3 regions of the Streptomyces sp. NPDC091289 genome follow, and region 2 is predicted to be linked to each of the others. Evidence: riboswitches for the same ligand, from Rfam matches in the RefSeq annotation. Region 2 holds a riboswitch; each other region holds the start of a gene.
The links. A riboswitch is a leader RNA that binds a small molecule or an ion and turns the genes downstream of it on or off. The one in region 2 is predicted to bind cobalamin.
Positions count from the first base shown of each region.

Region 1: another riboswitch for cobalamin. It lies ahead of ACIQPT_RS27190 (ABC transporter substrate-binding protein); the one in region 2 lies ahead of ACIQPT_RS29995 (ribonucleoside-diphosphate reductase subunit alpha).
Region 3: another riboswitch for cobalamin. It lies ahead of ACIQPT_RS01180 (CbtB-domain containing protein); the one in region 2 lies ahead of ACIQPT_RS29995 (ribonucleoside-diphosphate reductase subunit alpha).

Region 1 is NZ_JBIVUT010000021.1:162,677-165,939, reverse strand. Features, by position in the region: gene ACIQPT_RS27195 (FecCD family ABC transporter permease) at 1-623, opposite strand, end outside; gene ACIQPT_RS27190 (ABC transporter substrate-binding protein) at 641-1,687, opposite strand; cobalamin riboswitch at 1,749-1,936, opposite strand; gene ACIQPT_RS27185 (beta-ketoacyl-[acyl-carrier-protein] synthase family protein) at 2,041-3,263, opposite strand, start outside; gene ACIQPT_RS27180 (acyl carrier protein) at 3,261-3,263, opposite strand, start outside.
Region 2 is NZ_JBIVUT010000026.1:23,241-26,503, forward strand. Features, by position in the region: gene ACIQPT_RS29985 (hypothetical protein) at 1-663, shown strand, start outside; gene ACIQPT_RS29990 (GNAT family N-acetyltransferase) at 663-1,172, shown strand; cobalamin riboswitch at 1,225-1,360, shown strand; gene ACIQPT_RS29995 (ribonucleoside-diphosphate reductase subunit alpha) at 1,497-3,263, shown strand, end outside.
Region 3 is NZ_JBIVUT010000001.1:289,317-292,579, reverse strand. Features, by position in the region: gene ACIQPT_RS01195 (metallophosphoesterase family protein) at 1-132, shown strand, start outside; gene ACIQPT_RS01190 (4'-phosphopantetheinyl transferase) at 129-875, shown strand; gene ACIQPT_RS01185 (histidine phosphatase family protein) at 879-1,469, opposite strand; adenosylcobalamin (AdoCbl) riboswitch at 1,596-1,690, shown strand; gene ACIQPT_RS01180 (CbtB-domain containing protein) at 1,736-1,951, shown strand; gene ACIQPT_RS01175 (CbtA family protein) at 2,012-2,767, shown strand; gene ACIQPT_RS01170 (SDR family oxidoreductase) at 3,008-3,263, shown strand, end outside.

The DNA of each region.
Region 1 (3,263 bases), on a different contig from region 2:
TCGGTCCAGCCGACGCCGCTGAGCGAGCCGAGGAGCCAGAACAGCACCCCGCGGGTCTGCTCGGCGTCGGCGGAGGTCATCACGACGAAGGAGGTCAGGGCGGAGAAGAGCTGCATCGCGGCGACGCCGGAGAGGACGACCCGGTCGGTGGAGCCGCCGAGGGTGTGGCTGAGCAGCAGCACCAGGGCGAACGAGCACAGCGCCCCGACGAACGCCCCGGCCGACAGCGACACCGCTCCCCCGCCGACCCCGAGGACGACCACCACGACCGCCCCGGTCGAGGCTCCGGAGGAGACGCCGAGGACGAAGGGGTCGGCGAGCGGGTTGCGCAGCAGGGACTGCATCACCGTGCCGCACACCGCGAGCCCCGCGCCGCACACGGCGGCGAGAAGGGTGCGGGGCATGCGGAGGTTCCAGATGATGCCGTCGCGGATCGGGCTGAGGTCACTGGCGCCGAACCCGAGGTGCGCGGCGACGGCGGACCAGACGTCGGGCACGGAGATCCGGGCGGGCCCGATGGTCACGGCGACCGCGACGGAGAGCAGCAGGAGCAGGACGCCGCCGGCCCAGAGCAGTGCCTGGACCGGCCCGCCGACCCGCCGTTCACCGGCGGACCGCTGCACCGTCGGGTTCCCTCCGCTCACCCCGCGAGCCCGAAGTCGCGCAGTCCGGCCGCGACGCGCTCCAGGCCCTCGACGGTCCGGATGGTGGGGTTCATGGCCTGGCCGCTGAGCAGCACGTAGCGGCGGTTCCTGACCGCGTCCATGGTCTTGGTGACCGGGTTGGACTCCAGGAACTCGATCTTCTTCTCGGCGCTCTCGGCGCTCTGCATGGTGCGGCTCAGGTCGCCGATGACCAGGACGTCGGGGTTGCGGTCGGCGACGGTCTCCCAGCTGATCTGGGGCCATTCGTCGTGGGTGTCGTCGAAGACGTTCTTCGCGCCGAGTTCCTTGGTGATGACGCCGGGGGCACCGCAGCAGCCCGCGAGGTAGGGGGCCTTGGAGTCGGAGAACCAGTAGAGGAGGGAGGCGTCCGAGGCGTCGATGCCGTCGGTGGCCCTGTCCACCCGTGCCCGGAGCTTCTTCACCAGCTTCTCACCGCGCTCGGGGACGCCGAACACCTGGGAGAGCTCACGGACTTCGGTGTAGACGCTGTCCATCGTGAGGGGCGCGGTACGGGCTCCGTCGCCGCCGCCGCTGTTGTCCTTGCCGGTGCAGTCGGCGGGCGAGATGTACGTGGGGACGCCGAGCTTCTCGAACTGTTCGCGGGGGGCGACGCCGCCCTTGGCGAGGGTGGAGGCGAAGGAGGCGGAGACGAAGTCGGGCTCCTTGTCGAGGACCTTCTCCGAGGAGGGCCGGTTCTCCGATATGCGCTCCACGCCCTTGTTGGCCTTCTCCAGGCCCTTCATCACCGGGTCGCTCCAGGTGGCGGTGCCCGCGAGCCGGTCGGCGAGGCCGAGCGAGAGGAGGATCTCGGTCGAGCCCTGGTCGACGGAGACGGCCCGCTGGGGCGGGGTCTTCACCGTGACGGTGCGTCCGCAGTTCTCGAGGGTGAGCGGAAACCCGTCGGCCTTGCCGCCCTCGGCGGCCGTGGTGCTCCCGTCGCCGCCGCAGGCGGTCAGCAGGAGGAGTCCCGCCGCGAGCAGGGCGGCGGTACGTATCGGGGCGGGGGTGGCCGTGGACAGCACGAAGGACCTCTGTTGTCTCTGGGCCCAGCCGCGGAGCCCGTCGTACGGTTCCCGTGCCCCGGTTCGGGGCGCGGATGCCAGCAGGTCTTCGGACTCGGGTTCGTCCGGGCGGGACGCCTTCCCGGAGCACCTGGGTGCTCCAGTGGCCGTGGCCCCGCCCGTCCCCCTCACCGCTGCGCGTCAGTTCCGGATTCGCACCGGATTCCCTGACCCCGTCGCTGGGGTTCGACTGGCCCCGGCAAGCTATCACGCGCCTTCCCGCAGATCAGACGCGGTGCGGCGGGTCACTGTGCGCGGGGCCGGTGCGGCGCGGGATCGTCCCGGCCGCACCGGCCCGGCGGATTCCGCCCGGGCTACGGAGCCTGGAGGGCGATCACCGCGTTGTGGCCGCCGAAGCCGAAGGAGTGGCTGACGGCCCGCCGTACGGGCACCTCGCGCGGGACCTTGGTGACGCAGTCGATGTCGAACCCGGGCTCGGGGGCGTCCAGGTTCGCGATCGGCGGGACCAGCCCGTGCTGGAGCGTGAGGATCGTCAGGCCCGCCTCGATGGCGCCGGCCGCCCCCATGCAGTGGCCCAGTACGCCCTTGGGGGCGGTGACGGGCGGCCGGTGCGGGTAGGCCCGGGCGATGAGGGCTGCCTCGGTGGCGTCGTTGAGGGGGGTCGACGTCCCGTGCGCGTTGACGTGGTCGACGTCCTCGGCGTGCCAGCCCGCGTCGCGCAGCGCGCCGTCGACGGCCGCCCGTGCGATGTCCCCGGAGGGGTGGGGGCTGGTGGGGTGGTGGGCGTCGGTGGTGGCGCCGGTGCCCGCGATCAGCGCCCGGGGCGAGGCTCCTCGGGCACGGGCGTCCTCGGCCCGCTCCAGGACCATGATGGCCGCGCCCTCGCCCATGACGATCCCGGCCCGGTCGGCGGCGAAGGGCCGGCAGAGGCGGGCGGGGTCGCCGTCCCGCAGCGCTGCCGCGCCGGAGCGGGCGAAGCCGGTCATGGCGACCGGGAACACGATCGACTCGGTGGCCCCGGCGATGGCGATGTCGCAGTGGCCCAGCGTCAGCATGTCCCGGGCCACCGACAGCGCGGTCACCCCGGACGAACAGGCCGTGCACGGGGCGAGGCTGGGTCCGGTGGCCTTCATCCGGATGGCGATCTCGGCCGCGGGCATGTTCGGGATGGTCAGCAGGATGCCCGAGGGCGAGGTGGCCTCGGGGCCGCGCCGCTCCAGGGCGACGGCCTGTTCGGTGAGTCCGGCGGATCCTCCGCTGCTGGTGCCGACCACGACGGCGACCCGGGGGCTGTCCCAGTGCGCGGGGTCGAGCCCGGCGTCGGCGACCGCCTCCCGGGCTGCCAGGACGGCGAACTTGACGTACCGGCCCATCCGGAACGCGGTCCGGCCGCCGACGGCGTCGTCGAGGTCGATGCCGGCGACCGTGCAGGCGAAGTCGACGGCGCAGCCCCGCAGTTCGGGGACGGTGCGGGCGGGCGACTCCCCGGCGCGGACTCCGTCCCAGGTGGTGTCGGTGGTGTGGCCGACCGGGGTGATCATCCCCAGGCCGGTGACGGCGATGGCGGGTCGCTTCA
Region 2 (3,263 bases):
CGGCCCCGGCTCCGGCCCGTACTCCTGACCATGACGCTGGCGTTGGCCCTGGCGGCGGCGACGGGCTGCGGCACCGAGCGGGCGCCCGGCTCGGAGGCGGCGGGGCGGAGCGGCTCGACCGCTCCGGCGCCCGACCGGGCGGAGCTGGAGGCGCGGGCACGGGCCGCGCAGACCCTCACGGAGCATGTGTGGGTGACCGAGGTCCCGGGGTACACGCTGGCCCACCAGTCGGTCGGGGTGATCGGCGACGACGGGTTCGGCAGCGTCTACACCACGCCCGAGGGCGGGCAGATCCGGCTGTCGGTGGAGCGCCGCCCGCCCGCCGTGGCCGACTGTACGGAGAATCCCGCGCCCGAGGGCGGCCAGGAGCCCCTGGTGACCTGCGAGCGGCAGGGCGAACAGTGGTACCGCGCCACGGAGTCGGGCCACGCGTACGCCCGGGAGCAGGCGGGACTCGTGGTCACGGTGAGCGGGACGCTCCGGGACGTGGACCGGGCGACGCTGCGGTCGGCCTCGCTGCTCGCCCACCGCGCCGACGACCACGAGCTGGACCGGGTGCTGCCGCCGGCCGGGGAGGCCTCCGGGCGGCAGCCGGTCGAGCGCGGCGACCTGCCGCCGGTGGGCGACGGCGCCCCGAACAACGACGTGGGAGCGAGTGGCTGATGGATCTGACGATCAGGGTGGCGGAGCCCGGCGAGTACGCCGTGCTCGGCGAGATCATCGCCGAGGCGTATCTCGGCGACGATCTGCTGGACGGCCCGCAGGACCCGTATCTGCTCAAACTGCGGGCGGTCCAACAGCGGGCGGCCGAGGCCGAGGTGCTGGTCGCACTCGACACGGACGGGACGGTGCTCGGGGGTGTGACATATGCCGCTCCCGGCACTCCGTGGCGCGACATCGCCGGTCCGGACGAGGCCGAATTCCGGATGCTGGCCGTGGCCCGCGCGGGGCGCGGCCGGGGCGTGGGAGAGGCCCTCGTGCGGGCGTGCGTCGAGCGCGCCCGGTCCACCGAAGGCGTCCGGGGACTGGTGCTGTCGACGCAGCCGGCCATGCTCTCGGCCCATAGGATCTACCGTCGGCTCGGCTTTGTGCGGACCCCCGAACGGGACTGGGAACCGGTGCCGGGCCTGCGCCTCATGACCTTCCGGCTGGAGCTGGGGGCGGTCTCCTGAGGGGCGTATTAAATCGTCGCGACACAACATGTGGGGGCCGCAGCATCTGGCGGCCCCCACATGTATGCTCGACCTCGCTGTCGTCGCAGGGGAATCCGGTGCGAATCCGGAACTGTCCCGCAACGGTGTGATCAGTGTGCTTTTGCACACCTGAAGTCCGAAGACCTGTCGACAGCGCGTCCGGCTCGACCGAACCGGACGCCAGACGTCCGGGCCTCGCGGATAGGCCGGTGGACGCCGTCAGCTGTGCTGCCCTGCCCGGGGTTTCGCGCTGCCCGGCTTCCCCGCCTTCCGCCGGCCCCCTGCCGAGCGAGGGAAAGCCCAGTGACCATCGCGCCCGCCGATCCGGTTTCAGCCACCGAATCCGCCGAGTCCGCAGCGTCCACCACGGCCGGTAAAGCCCCGAACGACGGACCCGGGACCGCCTTGCTGCGGACCCTGACCGACCTCACCGTCGATCTGCCCGACACCGACCCCGGCCGGGTCGCGGCCGCCGCGCTGCGCGGGCGCAACGCCCGTTCCGACGAGGCCGAGCTGCGCTCGCTGGCCACCGAGGCCGCCGCGGGGCTGATCTCCGAGGACCCGGCGTACTCCCGGCTCGCCGCCCGGCTGCTGACCCGCACGATCGCGGACGAGGCCGCGGGGCAGGGCGCGACGTCCTTCTCCGCCTCGGTCGCCGTCGGACACCGCGAGGGCCTGATCGCCGACCGCACCGCCGCGTTCGTGGAGCTGCACTCCACGGCGCTGGACGAGCTCGTCGAGCGGACGCTGGCGGACGGCGCCGACGACCGCTTCGGCTACTTCGGTCTCCGTACGCTGCACAGCCGTTACCTCCTGCGCCACCCGATCACCCGCCAGGTCATCGAGACCCCGCAGCACTTCATGCTGCGCGTGGCCGCCGGCCTCGCCGAGGACGAGTCGGTGCGGGCGCTGGACGAGGTCGCCGCGCTCTACGGGCTGATGAGCCGGCTGGACTACCTCCCCTCCTCCCCCACCCTCTTCAACTCCGGCACCCGGCACCCGCAGATGTCCTCCTGCTATCTGCTGGACTCGCCGAAGGACGAGCTGGACTCGATCTACGACCGCTACCACCAGGTGGCACGCCTCTCGAAGCACGCGGGCGGTATCGGCCTCTCCTACTCCCGCATCCGCGCCCGGGGTTCGCTGATCCGGGGCACCAACGGGCACTCCAACGGCATCGTGCCGTTCCTCAAGACGCTGGACGCCTCCGTCGCGGCGGTGAACCAGGGCGGCCGGCGCAAGGGCGCGGCCGCGGTCTACCTGGAGACCTGGCACGCGGACATCGAGGAGTTCCTGGAGCTCCGCGACAACACCGGTGAGGACCAGCGGCGTACGCACAACCTGAACCTGGCGCACTGGATCCCGGACGAGTTCATGCGCCGGGTCGACGCGGACACCGACTGGTCGCTGTTCTCGCCCGCCGAGGTGCCCGAGCTGGTGGACCTGTGGGGCGACGCGTTCGACGCCGCCTACCGCGCGGCCGAGGCCAAGGGCCTGGCCCGCAGGACGATTCCGGCGCGTGAGCTGTACGGCCGGATGATGCGGACCCTCGCGCAGACCGGTCAGGGCTGGATGACGTTCAAGGACGCCTCCAACCGGACCGCGAACCAGACGGCCGAGCCGGGCCGGGTCGTGCACTCCTCGAACCTGTGCACGGAGATCCTTGAGGTCACCGACGACGGCGAGACGGCCGTCTGCAACCTGGGCTCGGTCAACCTGGGCGCGTTCGTCGCGAACGGCTCGATCGACTGGGAGCGCCTGGACGCCACCGTCCGTACCGCCGTGACCTTCCTGGACCGGGTCGTCGACATCAACTTCTACCCGACCGAGCAGGCCGGGCGCTCCAACTCCCGCTGGCGACCGGTGGGCCTGGGTGCGATGGGCCTCCAGGACGTCTTCTTCCAGCTGCGTCTGCCCTTCGACTCGCCGCAGGCCCGCGCGCTCTCCACGAAGATCTCCGAGCGGATCATGCTCGCCGCGTACGAGGCGTCCTGCGACCTCGCGGAGCGCTCCGGTCCGCTGCCCGCCTGGTCCGAGACGCGTGCCGCGCGCGGTGTGCTGCACCCCGAC
Region 3 (3,263 bases), on a different contig from region 2:
GAGTGGCGGGAGCGGGGACACCCGCGCGGACTGCTGCGGCAGATCCTCCCGTACGAGGGCGAACCCGCCCCACCGGCCCGGACCGGCGCCGAACCGACCGCACAGCGGCGTACCCCCGGAGGCACCTCGTGATCGAGCGGCTGCTGCCCGCCGACGTGTCCTGCGCGGACACCCGCGCGGAGACCGTCCCGGACGGAAACCTCTTCCCGGAGGAGGAGGCGCTGGTCGCCAAGAGCGTGGCCAAACGCAGGAACGACTTCGCGACGGCCCGCGCCTGCGCCCGGCGCGCCATGGCCGGACTCGGCCTGCCGCCGGTGCCCGTGCTCCACGGCCACCGGGGAAGACCGCTGTGGCCCGAGGGAATCGTCGGCAGCCTGACCCACTGCGCCGGGTACCGGGCGGCGGCGCTGGCCCGTGCCAAGGAGGTGCTGTCACTGGGCATCGACGCGGAACCTCACGCCCCGCTCCCCACCGGCGTAAGGGAGTTGGTGACGCTGCCCGCCGAACGCGAGCGGATCGGTCCGCCCGCGCCGGAGGGCTCGGACGACATCCACTGGGACCGGGTGCTGTTCAGCGCCAAGGAGAGCGTCTTCAAGGCCTGGTATCCGGTCACCGGCCTCGAACTCGACTTCGCCGAGGCCGACCTGACGTTCCATCGGATCGACGGTCAGGACAGCCGGGACGGCAGTAGTCTTCCGGGCGGCGGTGACGGTCCTCGGGGCGGTGCCGCCGCCGACGGTGCCTTCGCCGCACGTCTGCTGCTCACCGACCCGGCGCTGCCGACGACGCTGCACGGGCTGTGGCGGATCGAGGACGGCATCGTCGCCACGGCCGTGCTGATCCGGCCCGACTGGCGGGACAGCGAGGTGCCGTGACGTTCAGTCGGCCGGGGGAGCGGTCAGGGGGCGGCCCAGTCCCACGTTCCACCGGCCCGACCGCCCGCTGAGTTCGGTCAGCGTCAGCGGGGCGACGTCCAGCCGCCAGAACGCCTCCGGCGGCAGCCGCAGACCATGGACGACCGCCGCCCGGACGACGGCGGCCTCGGCCACCGCCAGGAAACCGGTGCCGGGTGCGTCCGGTCCACCGAGGGAGTCCAGCCACCGGCCGACCCTCCCGACCAGGTCGCACAGCGACTCGCCGCCGTGCGGAGCCGCCGAGGGGTCGCCGAGCCAGGCGGCCACCCGCTCGGGCTCGGCGGCCGCCACCTCGTCGAGGCGGCGGCCGGCCCAGCGCGCCAGGTCCCAGCCGGCCGGGGCCGGTTCGGCCCGGGCCGTCAGACCGAGCGCTTCGGTGGTCTCACGGCACCGCTCGGACGGGCCGCTCAGCACGAGCCCGGCCGCCGGCACCGCGCCGGCCGCTGCCCGCGCACGCTCCCGGCCGGACCGGTCCAGGGGGGCGTCGCCGTCGAAGCGGGCCTCCCGGAGCGCCGCGTTCATCGCCGGTGAGATCAACATCACCCGTACTGTCATGTCCCTGCCCTCACTCCTTCACCATGGGCCCCAAAGGCCTGCCGTCCCAAGGGATCCGTGCTCGGCGGCCCCGCAGATTGGACCATGGCGGCACCTGCGTACAGGCGGTATGGTCACGTCGACCATGACGAGGGTGTGACGGAAGTCCGGTGAGAATCCGGCACGGTCGCGCCACTGTGAACCCGCATCCGTGCGGGGAAGTCAGACCCGGCACCTTCGTCCGAGGCACCACGACAGGGACGCGTGTTCCCACAGGAGGTACTGCGATGGCACAGTCCGCCGTTCCCGCAACCGGGACATCCGCGATCGCTCCGATCTCGGCGAAGGCCATTGCCCCGTGGGCGGTCTTCTTCGGCATTCTCATGCTCGTCCTGCTCTACTTCGTCGGCGCCGAACAGGGCGCCACCGCGCTCATCTCGGGCGAAGGCGTCCACGAGTGGGTTCACGACGGCCGTCACCTGCTCGGCTTCCCCTGCCACTGAGGCACCTGAGGAACCAGGGAATCAGCGGACACGGGAAGCAAGAGAAAACAGGAAACCATCGTGAACTCCATATCTGTCAGAGCTCTGCTCGTGCGCGGCATGCTCGCGGGCCTGATCGCGGGTGCGCTCGCGCTCGCCGTCGCCTACTTCCTCGGTGAGTCCCAGGTGGACGCGGCCATCGCCCTCGAAGAGGCCCACAGCCATGACCACGGAGGCGGCGAGGAACTGGTCAGCCGCACCATGCAGGCGACCGGCGGACTCGCCACCGGCGTCCTGGTCTTCGGCGTCGCCGTGGGCGGAATCGCCGCCCTCGTGTTCTGCTACGCGCTGGGCCGCATCGGGAACTTCGGCCCCCGGGCCACGGCGGCGCTGATCGCGGGTGCCGCCCTGCTCACGGTCTACGTCGTGCCGTTCCTGAAGTACCCGGCGAACCCGCCTGCCGTCGGCAACCCCGACACCATCGGCAAGCGCACCGCCCTGTTCTTCCTGATGGTCGCCCTCAGCGTGCTGCTGGCCGTCGCCGCCGTCATCATCGGCAGGCGGCTCGCTCCTCGCCTGGGCAACTGGAACGCGACCATCGCGGCCGTCGCCGGCTTCGTTCTGCTGATCGGTCTCGCCTACGCCTTCCTGCCCTCCTTCGACGAGGTGGGCAAGGACTTCCCGGCCGGCCTGCTGTGGGAGTTCCGGCTCTCGACGCTCGCGGTCCAGGCGACGTTGTGGAGCGTCTTCGGCATCGTCTTCGGCTACCTCACCGAACGGCTCCTGACGCCCGCCGTCCCTGCGGCGACGCCCCGCACCGCGAGTGCGGTGAACTGAACGGGCCGTGCGTACGGACGCGCGTGCGTGAGGCACACGACAGAACCCGCCGGACACGCCCCGGCGGGTTCTGTCGTGTGCGGGCAGGGCGAAGGAGGGGTAGGGGTAGCAATGTTCATTAGCAGCGTTACGCCTTCGGGGTAGCGCTGCTAACGTCATGGTGTTAGCGTTGATCCCATCGGGTTTCACGGGACCGCCGCGACCCCAGTCGCCAGGAGCACTGCCATGACCGAACGGACCATGACCGAACAGTTCGCATCCGACGCCCCGCGCCGGGTGGCCGTGGTCACCGGGGGATCCCGGGGCATCGGCCGCGAGAGCGCCGAGCGGCTCGCCGCCGACGGGTTCGCGGTCGTCGTGAACTACGCGGGCAACCGGACCGAGGCGGAGGCCGCCGTCGCCGCCATCACCGCCGCGGGCGGTGAGGCCCTCGCCCATCAGGCGGACGTGGCCGACGAGGTCGCCGTCGCGGCGCTCTTCGACGCCGCAGAGGCGG